DNA from 4 places in the Streptomyces sp. NPDC060198 genome. Region 4 is predicted to be linked to each of the others. Evidence: riboswitches for the same ligand, from Rfam matches in the RefSeq annotation. Region 4 holds a riboswitch; each other region holds the start of a gene.

Region 1 (5,805 bases), on a different contig from region 4:
CTGGGACCGGGAGACCCGCTGCCCGGCGTTGATCTGGGTGTAGGTGGTGCGGGGCAGCGAGACGCCCGCCGCCTGCCAGGCGGCCTGGGTGAGGCCTGAGCAGTCGTACGCGGACGGGCCGGTGGCGCCCCAGACGTACGGCTTGCCGAGCGCCCCGTACGCGAAGGCGACGGCCTGGGCGGCGCGGGAGTTCGGGGCCGCGACCGGGCCGGGGGCACCGCTCGTGCCCCCGGTGCCCCCGGTGGCGCCGTTCGCGTCCTCGTAGTCGGCGCGTTCGGCGGCGGTGAGGGTGTGCAGCAGCTCGCGGGCGTCGGCGAGGCTGCTGGTGATCTTCTTCTTGTGCCGCGCGAGTTCGGCCTCGCGGGCGGCGAGCACGGCGGCCTCGTCCTCCGCGCGGGCCCGGACCTGGTCGATCCCGGTGATCTGGCGCCGGATGCCGCTGATCGCTCCGGCCTGGCGGTCGCCCGCCATCTCGACGTACGAGGAGCGCTCCAGGTACTGGTCGGGGTCGGAGGTGAGCAGCAGCTGGAGCGCGGGGTCCAGCCCTCCCGACCGGTACTGCGCGGCGGCGAGCGAACCGAGCGCGTGCCGGGATTCGTTGAGGAGATCCGTGCGGCGGGCGGCCTCGTCGCGCAGCGCGTCCACGGACCGGGCAGCGTCGCCGGCCTTCTCCTTGGCCCCGTTGTACCGCTCGGTGGCAGCCTCGGCGTCCCGGTAGAGCTGATCCACCTTGGATCTGACCTGGGCGGCGGTGAGGTGGGGCTCCGCCTGGGCGGAGCCGGTCGCGGCGGTCGCGGTGGCCGCCCCGGCGAGTGCCAGAGCGGCGGCGGAGCGGGCAGCAGAGCCGGTGAAGAAGCGCTGCTTGGGCTTGCGGTGAGCAGATTTCCGGTGCGCGGCCACGAGGGCTGCATCCTTCCTGTCGGCTGCCCGCCCGGGGGTACCGGCGGGGCCCGGCGGACCCCGGCGGCGCGCGCCTCATGGGGGAGGGCGGGCACCACCGGGGTCTTTCGGCCAGGTGACCGGTGCCACCCGTCAGGGGGTGGCAAGGCGGGCCGGTCACCCAGGGCGTGTCGTCAAAGTGCCATCTGCCGGGCGACGCCTGGCACGCACGCTCGCCGCGTTGTCGGAATCGTCCTCGTACGTCCAGCACGAGGACGATCCTCCGCCTTGCGATCGCACGCACCGGATGCCACCCGGCCCGGCCTCCGGCCGGACGACGGCACTTTGACGACACGCCCTGGGGGGACGCTAACCCCGGGGCAGGCCCAGAAGGCGTCATGATCGGAATTGACCTCCGGTGACGTTTCGCCTTCGGAGTGTGACCGTGATGGTGGAGGGTGACCCGGTCATATTCGGGCAGCTTCGGGAACAGGCCGCCAAGGCCATCGAGTGACGAGTAAGCCCCACCTGACCGTCGGGGGGTGGTACGGCCCTCGTTAGGCTGCCGGCATGTCTGTACTCATCCATGTCTTCGTCGCCCTGCACATCATCGGTATCGCCTCCCTGCTGGGCGGCTTCCTGACGCAGATGAAGGCGATGGGTACCGGCACCGCCCGGTTCTCGCCCGCGATGCTGCACGGCGCGCTCACCATGCTCGTCACCGGCATCGCCCTCGTCGGCTTCCACCAGGCCGACGACAACCCGGTCAACAACGTCAAGATCGGCATCAAGCTGCTGATCCTCGTGGTGATCCTGGCCCTCATCTACCTCAAGCGCGACGAGGAGAAGGTGTCCAAGGGCGCCTTCGCCGCCGTGGGCGGACTGACCCTCGCCAACATCTTCATCGCCACCCTCTGGACCTGAGCCGGCCCGGACGGGCGGCGGCCCCGCCATGCGCCCCCGCCGCCACCGGCCGACCGGGCCGGGACGGTATGTCGGTACGGGCCCGTAGGGTGCCCGGCATGGCCATACGACCCACGGGGAGCGCGGACGGGCCGTACGACGCCGCCTTCCTGCCGCGCCTCCGGATCGTCCTCGAAGCGCCCGAGGAGCCGGTCACCGATCCGGTGGCGAAGTTGGGCGGCGATCCGGTCTGGCTCTCCGAACCCGCCTGGCCGCTGGACCCGCACTCCGGGGTACCCCTGGTGTTCGTCGGCCAGTTCCCCGTCCCCGGCGAAGAACTCCGCCTGGCCTACCTCTTCCTCGGCGAGGAGGACATGATCATGGGCGGCCTGGGGCCGGAGGACGGAGACGGCGTCCTCCTGGTCCAGCCCGACGGCCGCACACCCTCCTCCGCCGTGATCGGGCCGCCCGGAACGCACGGCCGGACGCTCTGGCGCCACGGGCCCGACGGGTCGAGGACCCCCGTCGAGTGGCGCGTCCATCTGCGTCCGGTGGACCGGTGCGCCCACGAGCAGGCCGGCTTTGAGCGCGGCACGCGCCGTGAAGGCCCCGCCGTCGCGCAGCCCGACGACGACCTTCGTGACTACCTCGGCGGCACCGCCCGCTACCCGAACGCCTGGGCGCAGGTCGAAGCCCCCTGGCAGTTCCTTTTCCAGCTGAGCGACGCCCCCGACGAAGACGGGGACGACCCGTACTTCCTCAACTTCGGCTACGGCCACGGCTTCGCCTTCGTCAGCCCCGACCACCGCGAAGGGCGCTTCTACTGGGAATGCTCGTAGCCGCCCCACCGCCCCACCGTCCTACCGCCCCGGAGGACACGGGCCGGGGCGGCGGGCGTGGAGGCGGTCCGTCGGGTCAGCCCGGCCGGACGCTGCCGTAGATCGGCATGTAGTAGATCGACTCCTCGCGGACGTACGCACCCGGCTTCGGTGCGTGGACCATCATCCCGTCGCCCTTGTAGACGCCCACGTGGCTGATGTCGTCGTAGAAGAAGATCAGATCGCCGGGCTGGAGGTCGGCCGTCGCGACCCGCGTCCCGACGTTGACCTGGTCCCAGGTGGTACGCGGCAGGTCGACGCCCGCCTCCCGCCAGGCCGCCTGGGTCAGGCCGGAGCAGTCGTACGACGCGGGGCCGGTGGCTCCCCACACGTACGGCTTGCCGATCTGGGACTCGGCGAACGCCAGTGCTTGGGCGCCCTTGGTGGAAGCGGACGTGGTCGAGCCGGCCGACGTGCCGGGGGCCGCGTCCGAGCCTGCCGCGGCGGCGTCGGCGGCGGCCTTGTCGGCCTCCGCCTTCGCCGCGGCGGCCTGCTCGGCGGCGAGCTTCTCCGCCTTCTTCTTCGCCTCGGCTTCCTTCTTCCGCTCCAGCTCCGCGAGGCGCGCCTTCTCCTCGGCGGTCAGCTTCGACAGCAGCGTGCGCGCCTCGGCCAGCTTGTCCTGCACGGTCTGCTTGCTGGTGCGCAGATCCTCCTGCGACTCCGTCAGCGCTTCCAGGCTCTTGGTGGCCTCGGTGCGCTTCTCGGCCGCCGCCAGCTGCTGGGTGCGGAAGTCGGAGACCGCCTTCTCCTGCTGCCCGCTGCGACGCTTCATCAGCTGGTCCTGGTCGAAGTACGACTGCGGGTCGTCCGCCAGGAAGAACGTCATCGAGGACGCCAGGCCGCCGGTGCGGTACTGCGCCGCCGCGTAGTTCCCGAGCGCGCGACGGGCCTCGTTGACCTTCTCCGCCCGCTGGGCCGCCTCCTCCAGCAGGGCGTCCACCTTGTCCTGCTGCTCGGCGGTGGAGTCCTTGGCCCGGTTGTACTCCTGAGTCGCGGAGCCCGCCTGACGGTAGAGGTCGTCGACCTTCTTCCGTACCTCCTCGATGCTCGGCTTGGGCGCCGAAGGGGCGGCCGTCGCGCTCTGCGTCGAGAGCAGCGTCACCGAGGCCAGCGCGACCGTGGTGAACCCCACAGCCGGTGACGTCACGCGCATCGGGGTGCGCGGCTTGCGATGTGATGCCAAGGCCGGCATCTCCTTCCTGGACCGCCTACCGGGTTAGCTGTCGGGTTCGGGCGCGGAAGGCTGCCCTACGGGCCGGTACCGCATGGACGGAGTACGGGCCCGATTCACCCCGGTGGGACGTGTGGGTCCCCGGTTCCGGACAGCCGTGGGCGGGCCGGATTCGGCGGGGGCGGCCCTGTGGCGCGGTTCGCCTGTCAGGGGATACGGGCCGCCCGGCTGAGCACGGTAACCAAGCGGCGGGGCGGCTGGGAAGGGCGATGTGCGATATGCCCGATACATTTTCGTGACCTTGGCCACGAGGGGGTGTTCGTCAGCGCGCCGCGTACGGTCCTTGACAGCCGGTGACCGTGACCGCCGAGACTTCGTAAGGCCGCCCGGAGTGTCCGTCGAGGCATCTAAACTCGACAAGCGATGAGCAGCCTCTTTGACGACAGTTTCCTGACCGGCCTCCAGCCCGTGGAGGAGGGGCCCCCGCCGCCCCTCGAGGACCACGAGCCCGAGGAGGAGCCCGAGGGCCTCTTCGAAGGGCTCTTCGACGCGCCCCCGCCGCCCAGGGACGGGTACTACCGCGACGGCGCCCCGCGCCCGGTCATCGACTCCGCGGCGCTGCTCGACGGACTCAACACCGAGCAGCGTGCCGCCGTCGTGCACGCCGGGTCCCCGCTTCTCATCGTCGCGGGCGCCGGCTCCGGCAAGACGCGGGTGCTCACCCACCGCATCGCCCACCTGCTGGCCGAGCGCGGCGTGCACCCCGGGCAGATCCTGGCGATCACCTTCACCAACAAGGCCGCCGGTGAGATGAAGGAGCGGGTCGAGCAGCTCGTCGGCCCCCGCGCCAACGCCATGTGGGTCATGACCTTCCACAGCGCGTGCGTGCGCATCCTGCGCCGTGAGTCGAAGCGGCTCGGCTTCACCTCGTCGTTCTCCATCTACGACGCGGCCGACTCCAAGCGGCTGATGGCCCTGGTCTGCCGCGACCTGGACCTCGACCCCAAGCGCTACCCGCCGAAGTCCTTCACCGCGAAGGTCTCCAACCTCAAGAACGAGCTCATCGACGAGGAGACCTTCGCCGGGCAGGCCGCCGACGGCTTCGAGAAGACGCTCGCCCAGGCGTACGCGCTCTACCAGGCACGGCTGCGCGAGGCCAACGCCCTCGACTTCGACGACATCATCATGACGACGGTCCACCTGCTCCAGGCGTTCCCCGACGTCGCCGAGCACTACCGCCGCCGGTTCCGGCACGTCCTGGTCGACGAGTACCAGGACACCAACCACGCCCAGTACACCCTGGTGCGCGAGCTGGTCGGACCGGCGGGTGAGCACGACGCGCCGGGCGAGCTCTGCGTCGTCGGTGACGCGGACCAGTCGATCTACGCCTTCCGCGGCGCGACGATCCGCAACATCCTCCAGTTCGAGGAGGATTACCCGGACGCCACCACGATCCTCCTGGAGCAGAACTACCGCTCCACCCAGACGATCCTCTCGGCCGCCAACGCCGTCATCGAGCGGAACGAGAGCCGCCGCCCCAAGAACCTCTGGACCAACGCCGGAACCGGCACCCGCATCGCCGGGTACGTCGCCGACACCGAGCACGACGAGGCGCAGTTCGTCGCCGACGAGATCGACCGGCTCACCGATGCCGGCGACGCCAAGGCCGGCGACGTCGCGGTGTTCTACCGCACCAACGCCCAGTCCCGTGTCTTTGAAGAGATCTTCATCCGCGTCGGCCTGCCCTACAAGGTCGTCGGAGGCGTCCGCTTCTACGAGCGCAAGGAGGTCCGGGACATCCTGGCCTACCTCCGGGTGCTCGCCAACCCCGAGGACTCCGTCCCGCTGCGCCGTATCCTCAACGTGCCCAAGCGCGGCATCGGCGACCGCGCCGAGGCGATGATCGACGCCCTCTCGCAGCGCGAGAAGATCTCCTTCGCGCAGGCGCTCCGCCGCGTCGACGAGGCGTACGGC
Region 2 (5,805 bases), on a different contig from region 4:
GCGCGTACCTGCCCCGCCTCGTGTGCGGCGCGTACCTGCCCCGGGGCACGCGGCGCGTACCGCCGCGGGAGCGCGGCATGCGGTGCGGAGGCCCGGCGCCGACATGGCCCGCCGGGCGCTCGGGTAGTAATGCAGCAACCCACTGCGGCCGGTGCGGTGCGGAGCTGCCGCCGGACCGCGGGGCCGAGCCACGGCGTGCCGGGCTGCCGGCACGACGCGCTCCGCGCCGCCCCGTCACGGACCCGGCCGGCCGGGTCCGTCGCGGACGGCATCGACCGTGGCCCCGTCCACGACGCCGGATCGCCCGCGCCGGTCCGGCCCCGGATCGGGGAACGCCGCACCATCCACCCGCACACCGCCCGACGCCCCACGCCCCACGCCCCACGAGGTGAATCCCCGATGCTGCCACCGGAGTTGCCGCCGCTGCCCGCACTGACCCGTGCCGAAGCGGAGTTCGTCGACCGCTATCTCGCCGTCCTGGACCAGGTGGGCCGGATCAACCCTGCTCGGGGCAGCGACACTTACGGGGCGCTCCGGGCGGCGCAAGCGCTTGCCTCGCACGCGGCGGCCCTGCGGGACGCCCTCGCGCTGATGCACGAGCGGGGGGAAGCACAGATCCACGCCGCCACGCTGGCGCGGGCGCTGAGGGCACTGGACGGGGAGCGGCGGGCGGGGCGGGTAGCGGTACCGCCTACGCCGGGAAGCTGAGGGCACGGGGTGGGCGCCGGTCCAGGACCGCGGCCGGTGTCCGTTCGGGCGACGAGCAGGCGGGGGCCGGGATCTGCGGCATTGGCGCCGACGGACCCGGGCAGGTAGTCGCGGGTGAGCCGGAACCGGTCCGGCCATCCGGGCTCATCGGTGTCGAACGTCAGCGCCACCACGCGGCGGGCCACGCGGCGCATCTCGCGCAGCCCCGCCATGAGGTCCGCCCAGTGGTGGACGGTGGAGACGGCCATCGCGACGTCGAAGGACCGGTCCCGGAACGGGAGGCTCTCGGCCGTGGCGGCCACGCACGGCGCCGATCCGGCCGGCCGCTGTGCCCGCATGACCGCCGACGGTTCCACCGCGGTCACGGCGCGGTCGGCGGCACGTAGGAGCCCGTGCCGGCCCCGACGTTCAGCACCGTCCGCGCGTCGCCGAGTGCGTCCCGGATCTGCGCGGCGATCCGCGGTCCGGTACGCCGTGTCGCGGAGTAGGCGCCGCCGATCTCGTCGTACAGCTATGCGCCGAGCATCTCTGGTTGCTCTTCCCGTGTCACCTGCCTTCCCCTCGCCCTTGTCCCGAGTTTTCTGTCGATGGCCGCAACCACGGCGTCGGCCCGATCGCGCCGCTCCAGCAGCAGGCCGCGCAGGTGCGCGACCGCGTCGGCGGACGGGTCGCCGACGAGTTCCGCGACTCCCCTCAGACCGAAGCCCAGCCGCCGGTGGGCGAGTACCTCCCGCAGCCGCGCCACGTCGCCCGCCGAGTGGGCCCGGTACCCGGCCGCGGTCCGCCCCGACGGGCGGACGAGCCCGAGATCGTCGTAGTGATGCAGCATGCGGACGCTCACGCCCGCCAGTCGGGCCATGCGCCCCACGGTCCAGTGATCCTCCACGGCACCCACGGTGCGGCCTGACGCCACGTGAGGGTCGAGGGCGGCGCCATCGACGGCGGTGGCCGGGGCGGTGGCCTTCCCCGCCTGCCGAGGAGACCCCGGCGGGGCAGAAGCCTTCGGACCTGCCGGGCGGGGCCACTCGGCAGGACCGGTCGAGGCCGGGGTCCGGGCAGATGCACGGAGTCGGACCGATCCGCCCTGTTTCACCAGCGACACTCCGTAACGAATATCCGATTTTCCGCCCGTTCAGCGCAAGGATTCCGCCCGCTGCGCCTCTCCCCCGATTTGCGCTCCCCGGCGTTCTCCCCATCCGCGAAGTACCGCACTCCGCAAGCTCGGTGGAGACACGCCCGGTACGCGCCCCCGGCCGTGTCGGGCACTCCCCCACTCTCCCGGCGCAACGGGGGCCGACCGTACTGACTTCCTCTGCCACCTCGAAAATCCCGCACGACCTGAGTGAAGATCCGTGGGACGACAAGCCCCCGCCACCCTGACGGGGCGGTCCGCGCGGACGCCGAGTCCTGCCGCCGAGCGGATGACGGGTCGACAGGAGTGGATCGGCAGGAGTGGAGGACCCGAGCACAACGGGCCGGCCGGGCAACCGGACGTCCCTCGGGGTGAAGCCGCATCGCGCGGCCGGGCGACTTCGCCAGCCCGAACCCGACAGGTCATCCTTCACAGGCGGCTGACGAAGGGTTGCGCATGACTGCGCAGGTTCATGTCCCGTCTCTGCTCACCCGGGCCGGTACGGCCTCGGTCCTCACTCTGGCCCTCAGCTCGACGATGCTGGCCCCCGGCCTGGTGTCCGACGCCGAGGCAGCCACCACCGCCCGCGCTTCCAAGGCGCTCCGGATCGCCGCGTCGAAGAAGGGCTCCCCCTATCAGTGGGGGGCCACCGGGCCTCGCAGGTTCGACTGCTCCGGGCTGACGCTCTACTCGTTCAAGAGGGTCGGCAAGAAGCTGCCCCGTACGGCGCAGCAGCAGTACAACAAGACGCGCCACATCACCTCCTCGCAGCGCAGGAAGGGTGATCTGGTCTTCTTCCACAGTGGTCGCAGCGTCTACCACGTGGGCATCTACGCCGGCAACGGCAAGATCTGGCACTCGCCGAAGACCGGTTCCGTGGTGCGGCTGGAGCGGATCTGGACGAAGCGGGTCTGGTACGGGCGGGTGCGCTGACCGGCCCGGGTCCCGAGCCGCCCGCCGTGGAGTGGCCGGCCCGGACAGGGCGGCGCGCGACGACACCGCCGGGTCTCGCGCGCCCCGTCCGGGCCGGGGTGGTGTCAGCCCCGTACCGGCACCGACCAGGGCAGGGTGACCCACACGGTCTTGCCGCCCTCCTCGGTGGGGGTGACACCGAACCCTCCGCCGCACTCCTTGGCCAGCGCCCTGATGATGGCCAGTCCGCGCCCGTTGTCCTGCTGCACAGCCGCGGGGAGCCGTCTGGGCCACCGGGGGTGGCTGTCGGTCACCTCCAGTCGCAGTTCCTCGTCGCGGTCGAGCACCAGCCGCACCGTGAACGTGGGTGACTGGCCGCGTGTGTGCAGGACCGCGTTGGTGGTGAGTTCCGAGACGATCAGCAGGACCGTCCCGGCTTCCTCCGTGTCGTCGTGCATACCCCACTCCGCGAGTACGCGGGCCACGTGTCTGCGGGCCGCGGACACCGACACCGGATCGCTCGGCAGGGTGACATGTGCTTCCTGATGGTCTGCCATGGCGACGCCGTCCCTTTCCGCCCGGGCGACCCCTATCGGCCCGGATTGTGCCTGGCGCCAGAGTGCCACCGCATGAGCCCGTGCAGGCACGATCTGCCGAGATATGCATATATCTATCGCTCAATGCGGTGAACTCCGGCTCACCGGAGCTCGAACATTCGGCACACTTGTCTTCCAGCCGACCGGCGGAAGGAGACCGGAATGGGCAACGGCCCCGTCGTGCGCCGTCGCAAACTCGGTGAGGAGTTGCGGACGCTGCGCCACTCGTCGGGACTCACGAGCCAGCAGGCGGCATCGCTGCTCGGCTGGCACCAGTCGAAGGTGAGCAGGATCGAGACGGGCGCGAGCGGGGTGTCCCCGGCCGACGTCGGCCGTCTGCTCGACGCCTACGCCGTCGACGACCCCGAACTGCGCACCCTGCTCTCGGCACTGGCAGGGTCGGCGGACGGTCGCGACACGGGCTGGTGGCATGCCTACCGGGGTGTCATTCCGCCGCAGTACCGCGACTTCATCGCCCTGGAGGCACAGGCCGAGACGGCCAGGACCCTGGAGACCTCGGTGGTTCCCGGGTTGCTCCAGACCGCCGATTACGCGCGGTCGGTCACCGAGTCCGCGCTGGACGGGATACCGGGGGCGCATCTGGACGCCCTGGTCGAAGTGCGGCTCGCCCGCCAGTCGGTGCTGCGGTGCGACGCCCCGCTGCGGCTCACCGCCGTGCTCGACGAGGCCGTGCTGCGGCGCGAGGTGGGCGGGCGGCGCGTGATGCGGGCCCAGCTGGACCATCTCGTGGCCATGACGGAACTCCCGCACGTGCGGATCCAGTTGGTGCCGTTCAGTGCCGGAGGTTACGTCGGCCTGACTGGCCCGTTCGTCATTTTCTCTTTTCCGACAACTTCCGCACTGGATGTGGTCGTTCTTGACCACTTGACGCGTAGTCACTACCTGGAACGGAAAGAGGATCTGGAGGCGTACGGTTCCGCTTTCCGCACCATGCGGGGGCGTGCGCTCTCGCCCGAGCGGTCGAGGGACCTCATCGCGACGATCGGCCGCGAGGGGCGGCCGTGACGAACCACCGCGGGCCCGGCCGGACGGAGCGGGACGGTCCCGCCGACGTCCACCGACCCGAAGGAGCACCATGGCCGACCGACCGGCACCGGACGCCTCACCGTGGCGCCGCAGCAGCCGCAGCACCGGTATGAACAACTGCGTGGAGACAGCGGTACACGGGCCGGACCGGCTGTCCGTACGCGATTCCAAGGCCGCGGACCGGGGCCGGCTGTCCTTCTCCGCGTCCGCCTGGCGGAAGTTCGTCTCGGGCCTCGGGGAACCGGGCGAGGACGCGCGCTGAGGGCTTCTCGCGCGTGCGGCCCCGCCCGCCGGTCAGGCGACGCCCCTCGGAGCCGTACGGGCGATCGTCTCCAGGGCGGTGTCGACACGGTCGTCCGTCAGGTCGGCCCGGGCGGTGAGCCGCAGACGCGAGACGCCGTCCGGGACCGACGGCGGCCGGAAGCAGCCCACCGCGATCCCGGCCTCCCGGCAGTCCGCCGCCCAGCGGACTGCCGACTCGGGGGAAGGCGCCCGTACCGACACCACCGCGGCGTCCGGGCGTGCCGCGTGCAACCCCGCCGCGGTCAGCCGTTCGTGCATCCGGGCGGCCACCTCGCGCGCCCGGGCGGCGCGTTCCGGCTCCCTGCGCAGCACCGCGAGGCTCGCGAGCGCGGCACCCGCGGCGGCGGGTGCGAGTCCGGTGTCGAAGATGAACGTGCGGGCCGTGTTGACGAGGTGCCGGATCACCCGTGCGGGTCCCAGGACCGCACCACCCTGGCTGCCCAGGGCCTTGGAGAGGGTGAGCGTGACCACCAGCCCCTCGTCCCCCGCCAGCCCGGCGGCGGCCGGGGCTCCGCGCCCGCCCGCTCCGAGCACCCCGAGACCGTGGGCGTCGTCGACGACGAGCCCGGCGCCCGCGCTCCGGCAGACGTCGGCGAGCGCGGACAGGGGGGCCGCGTCCCCGTCGACCGAGAAGACCGAGTCGGTGACCACCAGCGCCGGCCCGCGGTGGGAGTCCAGGGCCTTCTCGACGGCCTCCGGGTCCGCGTGCGCCACCACCTCGGTCCTCGCCCGCGCCAGTCGGCAACCGTCCACGATCGAAGCGTGGTTGGACGCGTCGGACACGATGATGCCGTCCGCGCGGGAGAGGGCGGTGAGTGCGGCCAGGTTCGCCGCGTAGCCGGAGGAGAACACCAGCGCGGCCTCGAAGCCGCAGAAACCGGCGAGTTCGCGCTCCAGCTCTTCGTGGAGGGCGGTGGAGCCGGTGACCAGGCGTGAACCCGTGGCGCCCGCCCCCCACTTCCGCGCGGCGCCGGCCGCCGCCTCGATCACCTCGGGATGCCGGGTGAGCCCGAGGTAGTCGTTGCTCGCGAGGTCCAGCACCTCGGTGGCGGCGGGCCGCGGGCGCAGCGTACGGACGAGTCCGGCGGCGGCGCGGCGGCCGGACTC
Region 3 (5,805 bases), on a different contig from region 4:
GCCGCGCGACCTCCCGACGACATCGGCCGTGCGCCCTGCCGACGACATCGGCCGTGCGCCCTGCCGGCGACGCGGGCCGTGCGGGAACCGCCTGGTCAGTTGTCGGTCCCGCTCGTTAGGGTCGGGACATGTCCGCCGGGTCCGAGCAGCACCGACATCCGCAACCCGCCGTCCCCGTGCTCGAAGAGCAACGGCTCGGCGAGATCCTGGGCGCCGTCCCGGAGCGCGCCCACTGGCGCTACCGCCCGCGCCGGGTGGGGCTGGTGTGGCGCAGCAAGGCGTTCCGCGCGGGCGCGGTGATCGTCACGCTGGCCATCTGTGGGCTGCTCATCCTGGCTCTGGTGCGCGAAGAGACCGGCACCGAGGGGTTCCTCGTCGGTCTGGGGCTCGCGGTGCTGCCGGTGCCGCTCCTGATGGCCGCGTTCCGCTGGCTGGACCGGGTCGAACCGGCGCCCTGGCGGAATCTGCTGTTCGCCTTCGCCTGGGGTTCGTGCGCGGCGGCGCTGGTCGCGATCGTCGCGAACTCCTTCGCGACGTACTGGATCGCGAACCTTTCGGCGGATCCGTCGGGCGCCGACACCCTGGGGGCCACGGTCGTCGCGCCGATCGTCGAGGAGAGCGCGAAGGGCGCCGCCGTGCTGATGCTCTTCCTGTTCCGCAGACGGGAGTTCAACGGGGTCGTCGACGGGATCGTGGCGGCGGGCTTCACCGCGACCGGCTTCGCGTTCAGCGAGAACATCCTCTACCTCGGCAACGCTTTCGGTGAGGACCGGCAGTTGGGGACGGTGGGGATCGTGTCGCTGACGGTCGGCACCTTCTTCGTGCGGATCGTCCTGTCGCCCTTCGCGCACCCGGTGTTCACGGCGATGACGGGCATCGGCTTCGGTCTCGCCGCCGCGAGCCGTGCGGGGGGCGGCCGGCGACGGGTCCGCCGGATCGCGCTCCCACTGCTGGGTGTGCTGCTCGCGATGGGCATGCACGCCCTGTGGAACGGTTCGGCGACCTGGGGGCCGTACGGCTTCTACCTGGTCTACGGCGCCGCCATGATGCCCGCGTTCGGGCTGCTGACCTGGCTGGCGATCTGGTCGCGCGGCCGGGAACTGCGGACGCTCGCCGCCGAGTTCCCGGCGTACGCGATGGCCGGCTGGCTCACCCCGGCCGAACCGCTCGCGCTCGCCTCGATGCGTGCCCGGGGCATGGCCCGGGATCTGGCGCGGCACTGGCACGGTGCGTCGGACCGGGCCAGGGGCCGGGCGGCGGCCCGGGCCGTCGCGGAGTACGAGTCGTTCGCGACCTCACTGGCCGCGCTGCGGCGGGACGCCCGGCGCGGCACCGTGGGCGTCGACTTCGCGGCGCGGGAGCAGGAGCTGCTGCACCACCTCTGGGAGCGCAGGAACGTCGCAGCCCCCGCGCTGAGCCACGCGGCCCGCAGCGTGTTCCGCCCGGCCGTCCGCCGTCCGGTGCCCCACCCGTACGGCCCCGGAGCCCACGCGCACGGCGCCCACGCGGCACACGGCGCGCACGCCCGGGGCTGGGCGCCCCCGTCGCCGTCCCCGCAGCAGTCCTGGCCCGGCGCGCCGGGGGGTCCGGCTCCGGCTGGGTACGGAACCGACCCGGCATCCCCGTACGGCACGGGGCAGGTCCCGTCGCCCGCTCCTGCGCAGCCGCCTCCGCACCGGCAGTACGGCGGGCACAACCCCTATCTGCATCCTCCGGGGTGAGGCCGTCGCTCAGGCGGAGGCTTCGGTGAGCCGGTCCAGTTCCTCACCGGTCAGCGTGAGCTCTGCGACCGCGAGCAGCGCCGGGAGCTGTTCCGGCGTGCGGGCCGAGGCGATCGGCGCCACGACCGTGGGGCGGGACGCGAGCCAGGCCAGTGCGACGGTGGCGATCTCGGCCCCGTGTGCCTCGGCGACGGCGTCCAGCGCGCTCAGCACCTTCTGCCCCCGCTCGGACTCCAGGTGCGCTCCGGCGCTCGCGGCGCGGGCGCTCTCCACCTGCGCACCCGGCCGGTACTTGCCGGTGAGGAAGCCGGCTGCCAGCGCGTAGTACGGGACCGCGCCGAGGCCGGTCTCGGCGGCGAGGTCCTGGGCGGGCCCCTCGTAGGTGTCGCGGGAGACCAGGTTGTAGTGCGGCTGGAGGGCGACGTACCGGGCGAGCCCTTCGCGCTCGGAGAATTCGAGCGAGGCGCGCAGGCGCTCGGGGCTGATGTTGGAGGCGCCGAGCTCGCGGACCTTGCCCTCCTTGACCAGCTGGTCGAGGGTGGTGACGATCTCCTCCACCGGGACGCTCTCGTCGTCGTAGTGCGTGTAGTAAAGGTCGATGTAGTCGGTGCCGAGGCGCCGCAGGGACTCCTCCACCGCGCTCTTGACGTTGCCGGTGGCGAGCCCTCGGTACTGGGGGTGGGCACCGACCTTGGTGGCGACGACGACGTCCGCACGGTTGCCACGGGCCTTGAGCCACTTGCCGATCAGCGCCTCCGACTCACCGCCCCGGTTGCCCGGGACCCAGGCCGAGTACGCGTCGGCGGTGTCGACGAAGTTGCCGCCGGCCGCGGTGTAGGCGTCGAGCACCGCGAAGGACTGGGCCTCGTCGGCGGTCCAGCCGAAGACGTTGCCGCCGAGGGCGAGGGGGAAGACCTCGATGCCGGACGTTCCGAGTGTGCGGAGAGAAGAAGTCATGAGGGGTTCAACGGAGCGGACGGGAGATCGTATTCCGCTTCCGGGGCTCCGGCCGCCACGCGCGGCCGCGATTCCGGCCGAGATGCCGACGGCGACTGCTCCGGCGACTGGCCGCGCGACGGTTCCGGCCGAGGTTTCGGCAGGACGAGAGGCCGGCAGCCCTGACGTCGGGGGGAGCGTCAAGGCTGCCGGGGCTGGGGAGACGCCCGTGGCGTGTCCGGCGGAGGTACCCGGCCGCCCGGGCCGGTGCGGGCCCGGAGGCGTCAGACGGTGAGGCCCTTGCCGGTCAGCCAGGCCATCGGGTCGATGCCGGTGCCGTCCGGGGTGTGGACTTCGAGGTGGAGGTGCGGGCCGGTGACATTGCCGGTGGCTCCGACGCGCCCGATGGTGTCGCCCGTGTTGACCTGCTGGCCGGCGACGACGTCCATGGAGGACTGGTGGCAGTACCAGATCTCCGTACCGTCGTCGAGCTCAAGGACCGTGCGGTACCCGTACGAGCCCGACCAGCCGGCCGACTTGACCGTTCCACCGTGCACGGCCTTGACCGGGGTACCGGTCGGCGCGGCGAAGTCGAGACCGGTGTGCTGCCCGGAGGCCCACATCGTGCCGGCCTCACCGAAGGTGGAGGTGATCGTGTACGCGGAGGTGGGGAGCGAGTAACTGGCGGCGAGCTTGGCGAGTCTCTCGGCCTCGGCCTTCTCCGCCGCGGCCTCCTCGGCCGCCTTCTTCTCCGCAGCGGCCTTCGCGGTGGCCACGTCCTGCTGCTTCCTGGCCTCGGTGGCGGCCTTGGCCGCCGCCGCCTCCTCCTCCGCCGCCTTCGCGTCCGCGTCGGCGGCGGACTGCTGCTGCTCGGCCTGCTGGAGGATGCGGGCGCGCAGCGCCTCGCCCGCGTCGGTGGCGCCCTTCTCGGTCTCCGCGGTGGTGAGTCCGGCCGTGGTGAACGGCGCGGACGCCGCCACCGGCACGGGAGTGTCGTCGGACTCGACCGCGGTGATCAGAGCACCCAGCCCGGGAAGGGACTTGGCGTCGGGAAGGTTGTCCGCGAGCGAATCGGGAAGAGAGATGGAGACCGGCGGCTTGCTCTGCGCGGTGGCCATGCCGCCCGCACCGACGGCCGCGATGACGCCGACCCCGAGGACGGTGGAACTACGCGCGAGACCACGCTGCTTGGCGACGCGGTGCCGGCCGCGTACGGGGCGGAGGGAATCCTCGGTGGGGTTCCATTCCTCCCAGGCCTTGTCGGCGTCGCCAGGGGAGCCGAAACCCTCACGGGTGGCGAAGGGTGACGGGGCTTCGGGGGCAGGCTGGTTGGACGCCACGTGGGCGCACTCCTTTCCTTCCTTCTCGCCTACCGGGTTAGCTGACGGGTTCGGAGCAGGAAGGTCTCCTACGGGCGCCTGGTGTCTCTGTCGAGACACAGGTGTCCGATTCACCCCAAGAAGGTGGTTCCCCGGTTCCCTTGCGGAATTCGGCGCTCGCGCACGGCGCCGTCTCTGACGACGGCTGGGACGACCGCGCTGCGTTATCGAACGTTAATAGACATACGGCTCCGATTCCAAGCCGTTCCCCTTGATCATTCCCACTTCGGGCCGGGATTTACCTGGGCATTCCCACACCTATCCGGGCGACTTGCGGACGAGTCGTACAGCGCCGTTCATCTGACGGTGTGTCATATGTTATCGAGCGGCACCACCCTGCTACGGACCGTCGCCGCACCCGCGCGACGGTCCGCGGAGCCGACCGCGGGAGCGCCACCCGGGCGTGTTTCCGAGGGCGGCGCCGGCCGCCCCGGACCTGCGTCAGCCGCCGCCGCGGCCCACGATCGGCACGGTGGTCCGGCGCTCCGGCTGGTCCTCCGCCGGCCGGGCCACCGCGAGCAGCGCCAGGTCGTCCGTCGAGCGCCCACCGGTGTGCAGCCGGACGTCGTCGGTGAGCGCCGAGAGCAGCTCGTCGGGGCCGGGAAAGATCCGGCCCCGCAGCCGCTCCGCCGGGTCGTAGAACACACCCGCCGGGTCGCGCGCCTCGGAGAGCCCGTCCGTGTAGGTCAGCAGGGTCGCGCCCGGCGGGAGGTCCCACTCGTCCGCCCGGTCCGGCCAGGCCCCCAGCGCCATGCCGAGCGGCAGCGCCGGGGTACTGGGCCGCAGCACGTCCAGCGCTCCCCCGGCATGCAGCAGCAACGGCTCGGGGTGACCCCGGTTGACGATTCGCAGCGTGGCGGAGCCCTGCGGGATCTCGGCCAGCACCGCGGTGACGAACCCCTCCACCGGGTCCAGCCCGCCCCGCCGCGCCGCGTCCCTGGCCAACGCGCGCTCCAGCCGCTGCGTCACCCCCTCCAGCGTCTCCTCCTGCTCGGCGGCCTCCCGGAACGCGCCGATGATCACCGCCACCGCCTCGACCGCGTCGAGCCCCTTGCCGCGTACGTCGCCCAGGACGAGACGTACCCCGTGCGGGGTGTCCGCGACGGCGAACAGGTCGCCGCCGACGTACTCGTCCGCCTGCGCCGCCTCGTAGCGCGCGGCGACGTGGAGCCCGCCGACCCGGTCGGCCGGGACGGGCAGCACCGCGCGCATGGCGGTCTCCGCGATGATCCGGGCGGAGGCCAGCTGCTCGCTGCCGCGCCGCACCACTCCGTTGATGACCAGCGCCAGCACGGCCGTCGTGGCCACGGTGAGCGTCTCGATGATCGGGACGATCTCGCCGATGGTGCCCACGTACACCCGCATCGCGATGACCGCGGCCAGCGAGGCGGCTCCGATCCGGACGGTGCCGGTCCGGGAGGCGAACGGCGCGGCGATCAGGGGCGCGGCGACGAACAGGGGTACCGCCGTGAAGCGGGGCGGTGACGCGATGTCGAAGACCAGCCCGCCGAGGACGAGCAGGGCAGGCAGGATCCGCACGAATCGCCGGGCACTGACACCCCCGGACGCCCAACCGTTCCCGTACAGCCGTTTCCCCACCTCTGTGCTTCTCCTGCCCTGTCCCGCCACGGCTGCGGAACCTACCGCGCCCCGCCCGGGCCGGCCCGAGCCGCGCCGTGCGGCGACTCCTCGTCGTCCATAGGGGGGAGCGCGCAGCTCCCCATTGAGCGCCCCCCACCGCCGGTGTACGCCGGGTGCACCGGTCCGGC
Region 4 (5,805 bases):
CCTTACCCACAGCCCCCACCTCGACCGGGTCTTCTTCGGCAACAGCGGTACCGAGGCCGTCGAGACGGCGCTCAAGTTCGCCCGGTACGCCACCGGGAAACCACGCGTCCTCTACTGCACCCACGCCTTCCACGGCCTCACCACCGGCTCGCTCTCGATCAACGGAGAGGACGGCTTCCGCGACGGCTTCGCCCCGCTGCTCCCCGACACCGCCATCGCCCTCGGCGACCTCGACGCGCTGCGCCGGGAGCTCAAGCGCGGCGACGTGGCGGCACTGGTCGTCGAGCCCATCCAGGGCAAGGGCGTGCACGCGGCGCCGCCCGGCTTCCTGCGCGAGGCCCAGGAGCTCCTGCACCGGCACAAGGCGCTGCTGATCGCGGACGAGGTGCAGACCGGTCTCGGCCGGACCGGCGACTTCTACGCGTACCAGCACGAGGACGGCGTCGAGCCCGACCTGGTCTGCGTCGCCAAGGCGCTCTCCGGCGGCTATGTGCCGGTCGGAGCCACCATCGGGAAGGACTGGATCTTCAAGAAGGTCTACTCCTCCATGGACCGGGTGCTCGTCCACTCGGCGAGCTTCGGTTCGAACGCCCAGGCCATGGCGGCGGGACTCGCGGTCCTCTCGGTGATGGAGGACGAGGAGACCGTCGCCCACGCCCGGCGCACCGGGGACCTGCTGCGGACACGGCTCGCCGCGCTGGTCGACCGGTACGAACTGCTGCACGAGGTGCGCGGGCGCGGGCTGATGATCGGCATCGAGTTCGGCCGGCCGTCGTCGATCAAGCTGCGCAGCCGGTGGACGATGCTCCAGGCCGCACGCAAGGGACTCTTCGCGCAGATGGTTGTCGTACCGTTGTTGCAGAAGCACCGGATTCTCACCCAGGTGTCCGGGGACCATCTCGAAGTGATCAAGCTGATCCCGCCGCTGATCATCGGCGAACCCGAGGTCGACCGGTTCGTGACGGCCTTCGAGTCGGTGATGGACGACGCCCACGGTGGGGGCGGCCTGATGTGGGACTTCGGCCGCACCCTGGTGAAGCAGGCGGTCGCCAACCGCTGACCCGTCTCCGACGGTTTTGCCTCTGAGGCAAGAAATTTGCCTCAGAGGAAAGTCGGTGGCGCAATGGAGGTATGAATCCTCCTGACGGAGGGGTGGCCGACGACCTCCCCGGCGTCGCCCCCCGCCTGCGCGAACTGCGCCGGAGCCGAGGCCTCACCCTGGAGGCCGCCGCGCAGCGCGCGGGACTCTCCCCGGCCCATCTCTCCCGGCTCGAAACGGGAAACCGTCAGCCCTCGCTGCCCGTCCTCCTCGGCCTCGCCCGTATCTACGGTACGACCGTCTCCGAACTCCTCGGCGAGATCCCCCCGGAACGCGACGCGATCGTGCGCGGCGGCCGGTTCGACGGGCCCGAGGCGGACGGCTGGATGTACCGCCGGGCCGGCGGTCCGGGCCGTGCCATGCAAGCCCTGCGCGTCCGCGTCCCGTACGGCGCCCAGGGCGACCTGGTGCGCGTCCACCCGGGGGAGGAGTGGCTGTACGTCCTCGAAGGGCGGCTGCGGCTCTCCCTCGGCGAAACCACGCACGAGCTCGGGCCCGGCGACAGCGCCCACTTCGACTCGCTCACCCCGCACCGGATCGCCGCCGCCGGGCCCGAGGGCGCCGAGCTGATCTTCGTACACACCTTGTTGCAGAGCCCCGCCGCCGAGCTGTGCCTCGGTGACGGGACCCGTCGGCGCTGACCGCGCCCGGCACCCCGGTGCCGCGCCCATTCCTCGTACGCCCGGCCCCGGGCGTACGGAAGAGAGGACCGTCATGTCCGATTCGGAGCACTACGACCCGCTGACGCCCCGGCAGACCGGCAGCAGCGCCCCCCGGGACACCCAGGAGCGGAAGATGCCGCGCGGGATGGTCATCCGGCTCGTCGCCTACCTGGTCGCCGGGCACGTCATCGCCGCCTTCCTCTACATCCTGTTCGCCGTGGCGGGCGGCAATCAGTAGGGGGATTCCTCCGGACCGCGGGGCTCCGTAGCATGCCCGCATGACGACGGACCTGCGGCATCCGCGGCCCGGATGTACGTGGGACTGGTGGGCGGTCGACGCCGCCGGCTTCCTCGTGCAGTTCAGCCACGGGCCCGCTCCCGAACACCTGCTGGCGCACCTGGACCGGGTCGACGCCGCGGCCGCGTGGGCAGAGGAGCACCGAGCCGTGTGGTTCGGCGGTGACTCCGTGCCGCTGCACGCGTTCGTCTGCGACGGCGAACTGCCCACCTACCTGCGGCGTGGCGTCCCGGCCTCTCCGCTGCGGCTCTCCGACGCGCCCGCGGTCATCGCCGGCGTCGCGGTCCTGGTCGAACTGGACCGGGCGGTGGGGGACACCTGGACGATCCACCTCGACGAGGGGTGGGTCCGGGCGGCGGCCCGACCGGGATCGCCCGGTTGACCGGACCGCCGCGACGAGCGTGCGGCCTACGCCTCGTCCAGCAGCCGCTCACGCAGCCGCTCCCGGGTCTCCCCGGAGAGTCCCAGTCCCTCGGCGAAGTAGCGCTCCGTGGTGCCCCAGTTCTCCTCGATCGTGGCGAGGGCCGCGTCCAGGTAGTCGATGTGTGCCCCGAAGAGCGGGTTGAGCAGGCTCATCACCTCGGCGGACACCAGGGGGTCCGCGCTGTCGCCACGCCTCAGCCGGTACCGGCGGTGCGCATCGTTGGACTTGAGGTAGTCCGCCGCGATGGCATCGCGCTCCACTCCCACCGCGAGCAGGGTCACCGCCATCGTCAGGCCCGCCCGGTCCTTGCCCGCGGCGCAGTGCATCAGCGCCGGCACGCTGTCTTCCGCCAGGGCGTGCAGGACCCGGCCTTGCTCGGCCGTACGGTCGGTGATGATCGAGCGGTACGAGGCGAGCATGCGCTCCGTGCCCTTGCCGTCGGCGAGCAGTGAACGCAGCTGCGCGATGTCGCCCTCGCGCACCAGCCGCCAGAAGCCGGCCCCGTCCGCCGGGTCGGAGAGCGGGATGCGGACGTTGCGCACGCCCGGCAGTTCGATGTCGAAGCCGTCGAGCTTCTGGTCGGCGGAGTTACGGAAATCGAAGACCGTGTGCAGGCCGAGCCGGCCGAGGAAGACGGCGTCCTCGGCGGTGGCGGCGGCGAGGTGACCGCTGCGGAAGAGCCTCCCGTGCCGGACCCGTCGTCCATCGGCAGTGGGCAGCCCGCCCACGTCCCGGAAGTTACGGACCCCGCTCAGCTCGGGTTCGGCCGGCGAGAACTGCGGCACCTGCGTCACAGCGGCTCCTCGGTGCGTCTGCGCGCCGGCGCTGCTCGCCGACGTCGGCTCGTCGCGACCCTACGACATCGCTCCCCGGCGCCGGGGAGCCGGCGGTCGTCTCCCCGGCTGCTGAAGAACCGTCATCAGTGACGTGCGCGACATGTCCGTATTGTACGTATTTTGATCAACATCACCCGTTTATGGGTGAGATGGTGGGTGATCTCGTGAGCGGGATCATATCCGTGACCGTGTGTGGCCGGGAAGCCGGGCGGCAGTCCGTCCGCCGCGCGGAAAGCCAAGATCGGTAATCCACGGAGGGTGACCGGAAAAGCGGGCCGATTTCGGCTCCGGGATTCCGTTCCGCTTGCGACGGCTTGTTCCGTCCGACCTGGCTCGATTACGTTCACCATCACTCCGGACGGACCGCCTAATCCTGCCGCCGCCCGGAATTCGCACTCACTGATGCGTGGCAGGAGCGGGGGACCCAGGTAAGCCGCCGACCGGAGTTGTTCCGGAAGGCTCGGGGTGAAGTCGCGTTCAGCGCGACCGGGCATCTCCAGCCCGAACCCGACAGCTCACCTCGTAGGCGCCGGAGAGGAATTCCCCCATGCCCATCCCGGGTAAGCACCGTCGTAAGAAGTCCGGCCCGATCGCTCGCGGCATCCTCGCCGTCGGAGCGGGCGGCGCCGTCGTCGCCCTGCCGCTCCTCGGAGCCACGGGTGCCCACGCCGCTGAGCAGTCGGCCCCCGCCGCCGCCCAGTCCGCCCAGCAGTCCGCCAAGACCTACAAGGTCGTCCCCGGCGACTACCTGGCGAAGATCGCCGCCCAGCACAAGATCAAGGGTGGCTGGGAGAAGCTCTACCAGGACAACCGCGAGGTCGTCGGCGGCAACCCGAGCCTGATCCTCCCGGGCATGAAGCTGACCCTCGGCGCCCAGGCGTCCGGCTCGGCCTCCACCGCGTCCTCCGCCAAGGCCGAGGCCCCGAAGACCGAGACGAAGACGGCCGCCAAGACCGAGGCGAAGGCCGCCCCGGCGGCCTCGGCCGAGTCCGCCGCGACCACCACCAAGGCCGCCGACAGCAACAGCACGGGCTGGACCACCCCGGTGGCCAACGCGACCGTCACCACCCAGTACCACGCCTCCGGCTCCATGTGGTCCAGCGGTTACCACACCGGCTCCGACTTCAGCGCCGCCACCGGCACCGTCGTCCGCGCCGTCGGCCCCGGCACAGTCGTCTCCGCCGGCTACGACGGCGCCTACGGCAACGAGGTCATCATCAAGCACGCCGACGGCATGTACTCCCAGTACGCGCACCAGTCGCAGCTGATGGTCTCGGCCGGCCAGACCGTCACCGGCGGCCAGCAGATCGGTCTCTCGGGTGCCACCGGCAACGTCACCGGCCCGCACCTCCACTTCGAGATCCGCACCACCCCGAGCTACGGCTCGGACGTGGACCCGATCGCCTACCTGCGGTCCCACGGCGTCTCCATCTGAGCCACCTCCCATTGACGAATCGTCACGATCCGTCAGGGATTCGAGGGGCGGTACGCGCAAGCGTGCCGCCCCTCTACTTATTCCGGCTTTACCAAAAACTGACCAGGTGGTCTATCTCACCCCACGTCAACCCCTTCTTACGGTCGCGTAGGTCACATGAAAAGGGGCAAGATATGTGGTCGTGGCAGACGATTCGAGAATCCAGCAGACAGACACCATCGGGTCGTACGCGGCGATCGGCGACAGTTTCACCGAGGGAGTCGGAGACCCCGGACCGGACGGGTCTTATGTCGGCTGGGCGGACCGTTTCGCGGTTCTCCTCGCGGACCAGCTTCCCGCCCTCGACGAGGCGACGGGTCCCGATTCCGTGCACGGGGAATTCCGGTACGCCAATCTCGCGGTACGCGGACGACTTCTCGATCAGATAGTCGAGGAGCAGGTCCCCCGCGCCAAGGAGCTCGCACCCGACCTGGTGAGCTTCTGCGCCGGGGGCAACGACATCATCAGGCCCGGCACCGACCCGGACGATCTGGCCGAGCGCTTCGAACGCGCGGTCGCCGACCTCACCGACGCGGTCGGCACCGTCATGGTGACGACCGGATTCGACACCCGCGGGGTCCCGGTGCTCCGGCACATGCGCGGCAAGATCGCCACCTACAACGTCCACCTGCGGGCCATCGCGGACCGCTACCACTGCCCGGTGCTGGACCTCTGGTCCCTGCGTTCGATCCAGGACCGCCGGGCCTGGGACAACGACCGGCTGCACCTCTCGCCGGAAGGGCACACCCGGGTGGCGCTGCGGGCCGCACAGGTCCTCGGCCTGGAGACACCGGCCGACCCCGACCAGCCCTGGCCCCCGCAGGCCCAGCGGAACACCTTCGAGATGCGGCGCGACAACATCCAGTGGGCACGCGAGTACCTCGTCCCGTGGATCGGCCGCCGGCTGCGCGGCGAGTCCTCCGGCGACGAGGTCGCCGCGAAGCGCCCGGACCTGCTGCCGCTCTGAGCACGGTCGGCCCACGGCCCGTCACACCGGGGGAACTCGGAGACG

The links. Region 4 has a riboswitch for cyclic di-AMP ahead of ACFWEP_RS25145 (LysM peptidoglycan-binding domain-containing M23 family metallopeptidase). Riboswitches for the same ligand answer to the same signal wherever they lie in the genome.
Region 1: linked by a shared signal. The riboswitch ahead of ACFWEP_RS20240 (NlpC/P60 family protein) and the one ahead of ACFWEP_RS25145 (LysM peptidoglycan-binding domain-containing M23 family metallopeptidase) in region 4 are both predicted to bind cyclic di-AMP.
Region 2: linked by a shared signal. The riboswitch ahead of ACFWEP_RS11355 (C40 family peptidase) and the one ahead of ACFWEP_RS25145 (LysM peptidoglycan-binding domain-containing M23 family metallopeptidase) in region 4 are both predicted to bind cyclic di-AMP.
Region 3: linked by a shared signal. The riboswitch ahead of ACFWEP_RS13520 (M23 family metallopeptidase) and the one ahead of ACFWEP_RS25145 (LysM peptidoglycan-binding domain-containing M23 family metallopeptidase) in region 4 are both predicted to bind cyclic di-AMP.

Annotation. Positions count from the first base shown of each region.
Region 1 covers NZ_JBHWZJ010000163.1:8,982-14,786, forward strand. The annotation lists gene ACFWEP_RS20225 (NlpC/P60 family protein) at 1-900, opposite strand, end outside; gene ACFWEP_RS20230 (hypothetical protein) at 1,450-1,803, shown strand; gene ACFWEP_RS20235 (hypothetical protein) at 1,902-2,621, shown strand; gene ACFWEP_RS20240 (NlpC/P60 family protein) at 2,698-3,843, opposite strand; cyclic di-AMP (ydaO/yuaA leader) riboswitch at 3,851-4,005, opposite strand; gene pcrA (DNA helicase PcrA) at 4,255-5,805, shown strand, end outside.
Region 2 covers NZ_JBHWZJ010000062.1:17,103-22,907, reverse strand. The annotation lists gene ACFWEP_RS11365 (hypothetical protein) at 400-708, shown strand; partial or broken gene ACFWEP_RS11360 (methyltransferase domain-containing protein) at 803-1,576, opposite strand; cyclic di-AMP (ydaO/yuaA leader) riboswitch at 2,110-2,293, shown strand; gene ACFWEP_RS11355 (C40 family peptidase) at 2,297-2,773, shown strand; gene ACFWEP_RS11350 (ATP-binding protein) at 2,878-3,309, opposite strand; gene ACFWEP_RS11345 (helix-turn-helix domain-containing protein) at 3,511-4,374, shown strand; gene ACFWEP_RS11340 (DUF397 domain-containing protein) at 4,445-4,657, shown strand; gene ACFWEP_RS11335 (8-amino-7-oxononanoate synthase) at 4,690-5,805, opposite strand, start outside.
Region 3 covers NZ_JBHWZJ010000083.1:307-6,111, reverse strand. The annotation lists gene ACFWEP_RS13530 (PrsW family intramembrane metalloprotease) at 129-1,721, shown strand; gene ACFWEP_RS13525 (aldo/keto reductase) at 1,731-2,678, opposite strand; gene ACFWEP_RS13520 (M23 family metallopeptidase) at 2,942-3,997, opposite strand; cyclic di-AMP (ydaO/yuaA leader) riboswitch at 4,009-4,162, opposite strand; gene ACFWEP_RS13515 (PP2C family protein-serine/threonine phosphatase) at 4,478-5,635, opposite strand.
Region 4 covers NZ_JBHWZJ010000254.1:2,045-7,849, reverse strand. The annotation lists gene ACFWEP_RS25170 (aspartate aminotransferase family protein) at 1-1,060, shown strand, start outside; gene ACFWEP_RS25165 (helix-turn-helix domain-containing protein) at 1,132-1,740, shown strand; gene ACFWEP_RS25160 (DUF6126 family protein) at 1,814-1,999, shown strand; gene ACFWEP_RS25155 (hypothetical protein) at 2,040-2,441, shown strand; gene ACFWEP_RS25150 (tyrosine-protein phosphatase) at 2,468-3,277, opposite strand; cyclic di-AMP (ydaO/yuaA leader) riboswitch at 3,707-3,861, shown strand; gene ACFWEP_RS25145 (LysM peptidoglycan-binding domain-containing M23 family metallopeptidase) at 3,867-4,754, shown strand; gene ACFWEP_RS25140 (SGNH/GDSL hydrolase family protein) at 4,936-5,760, shown strand.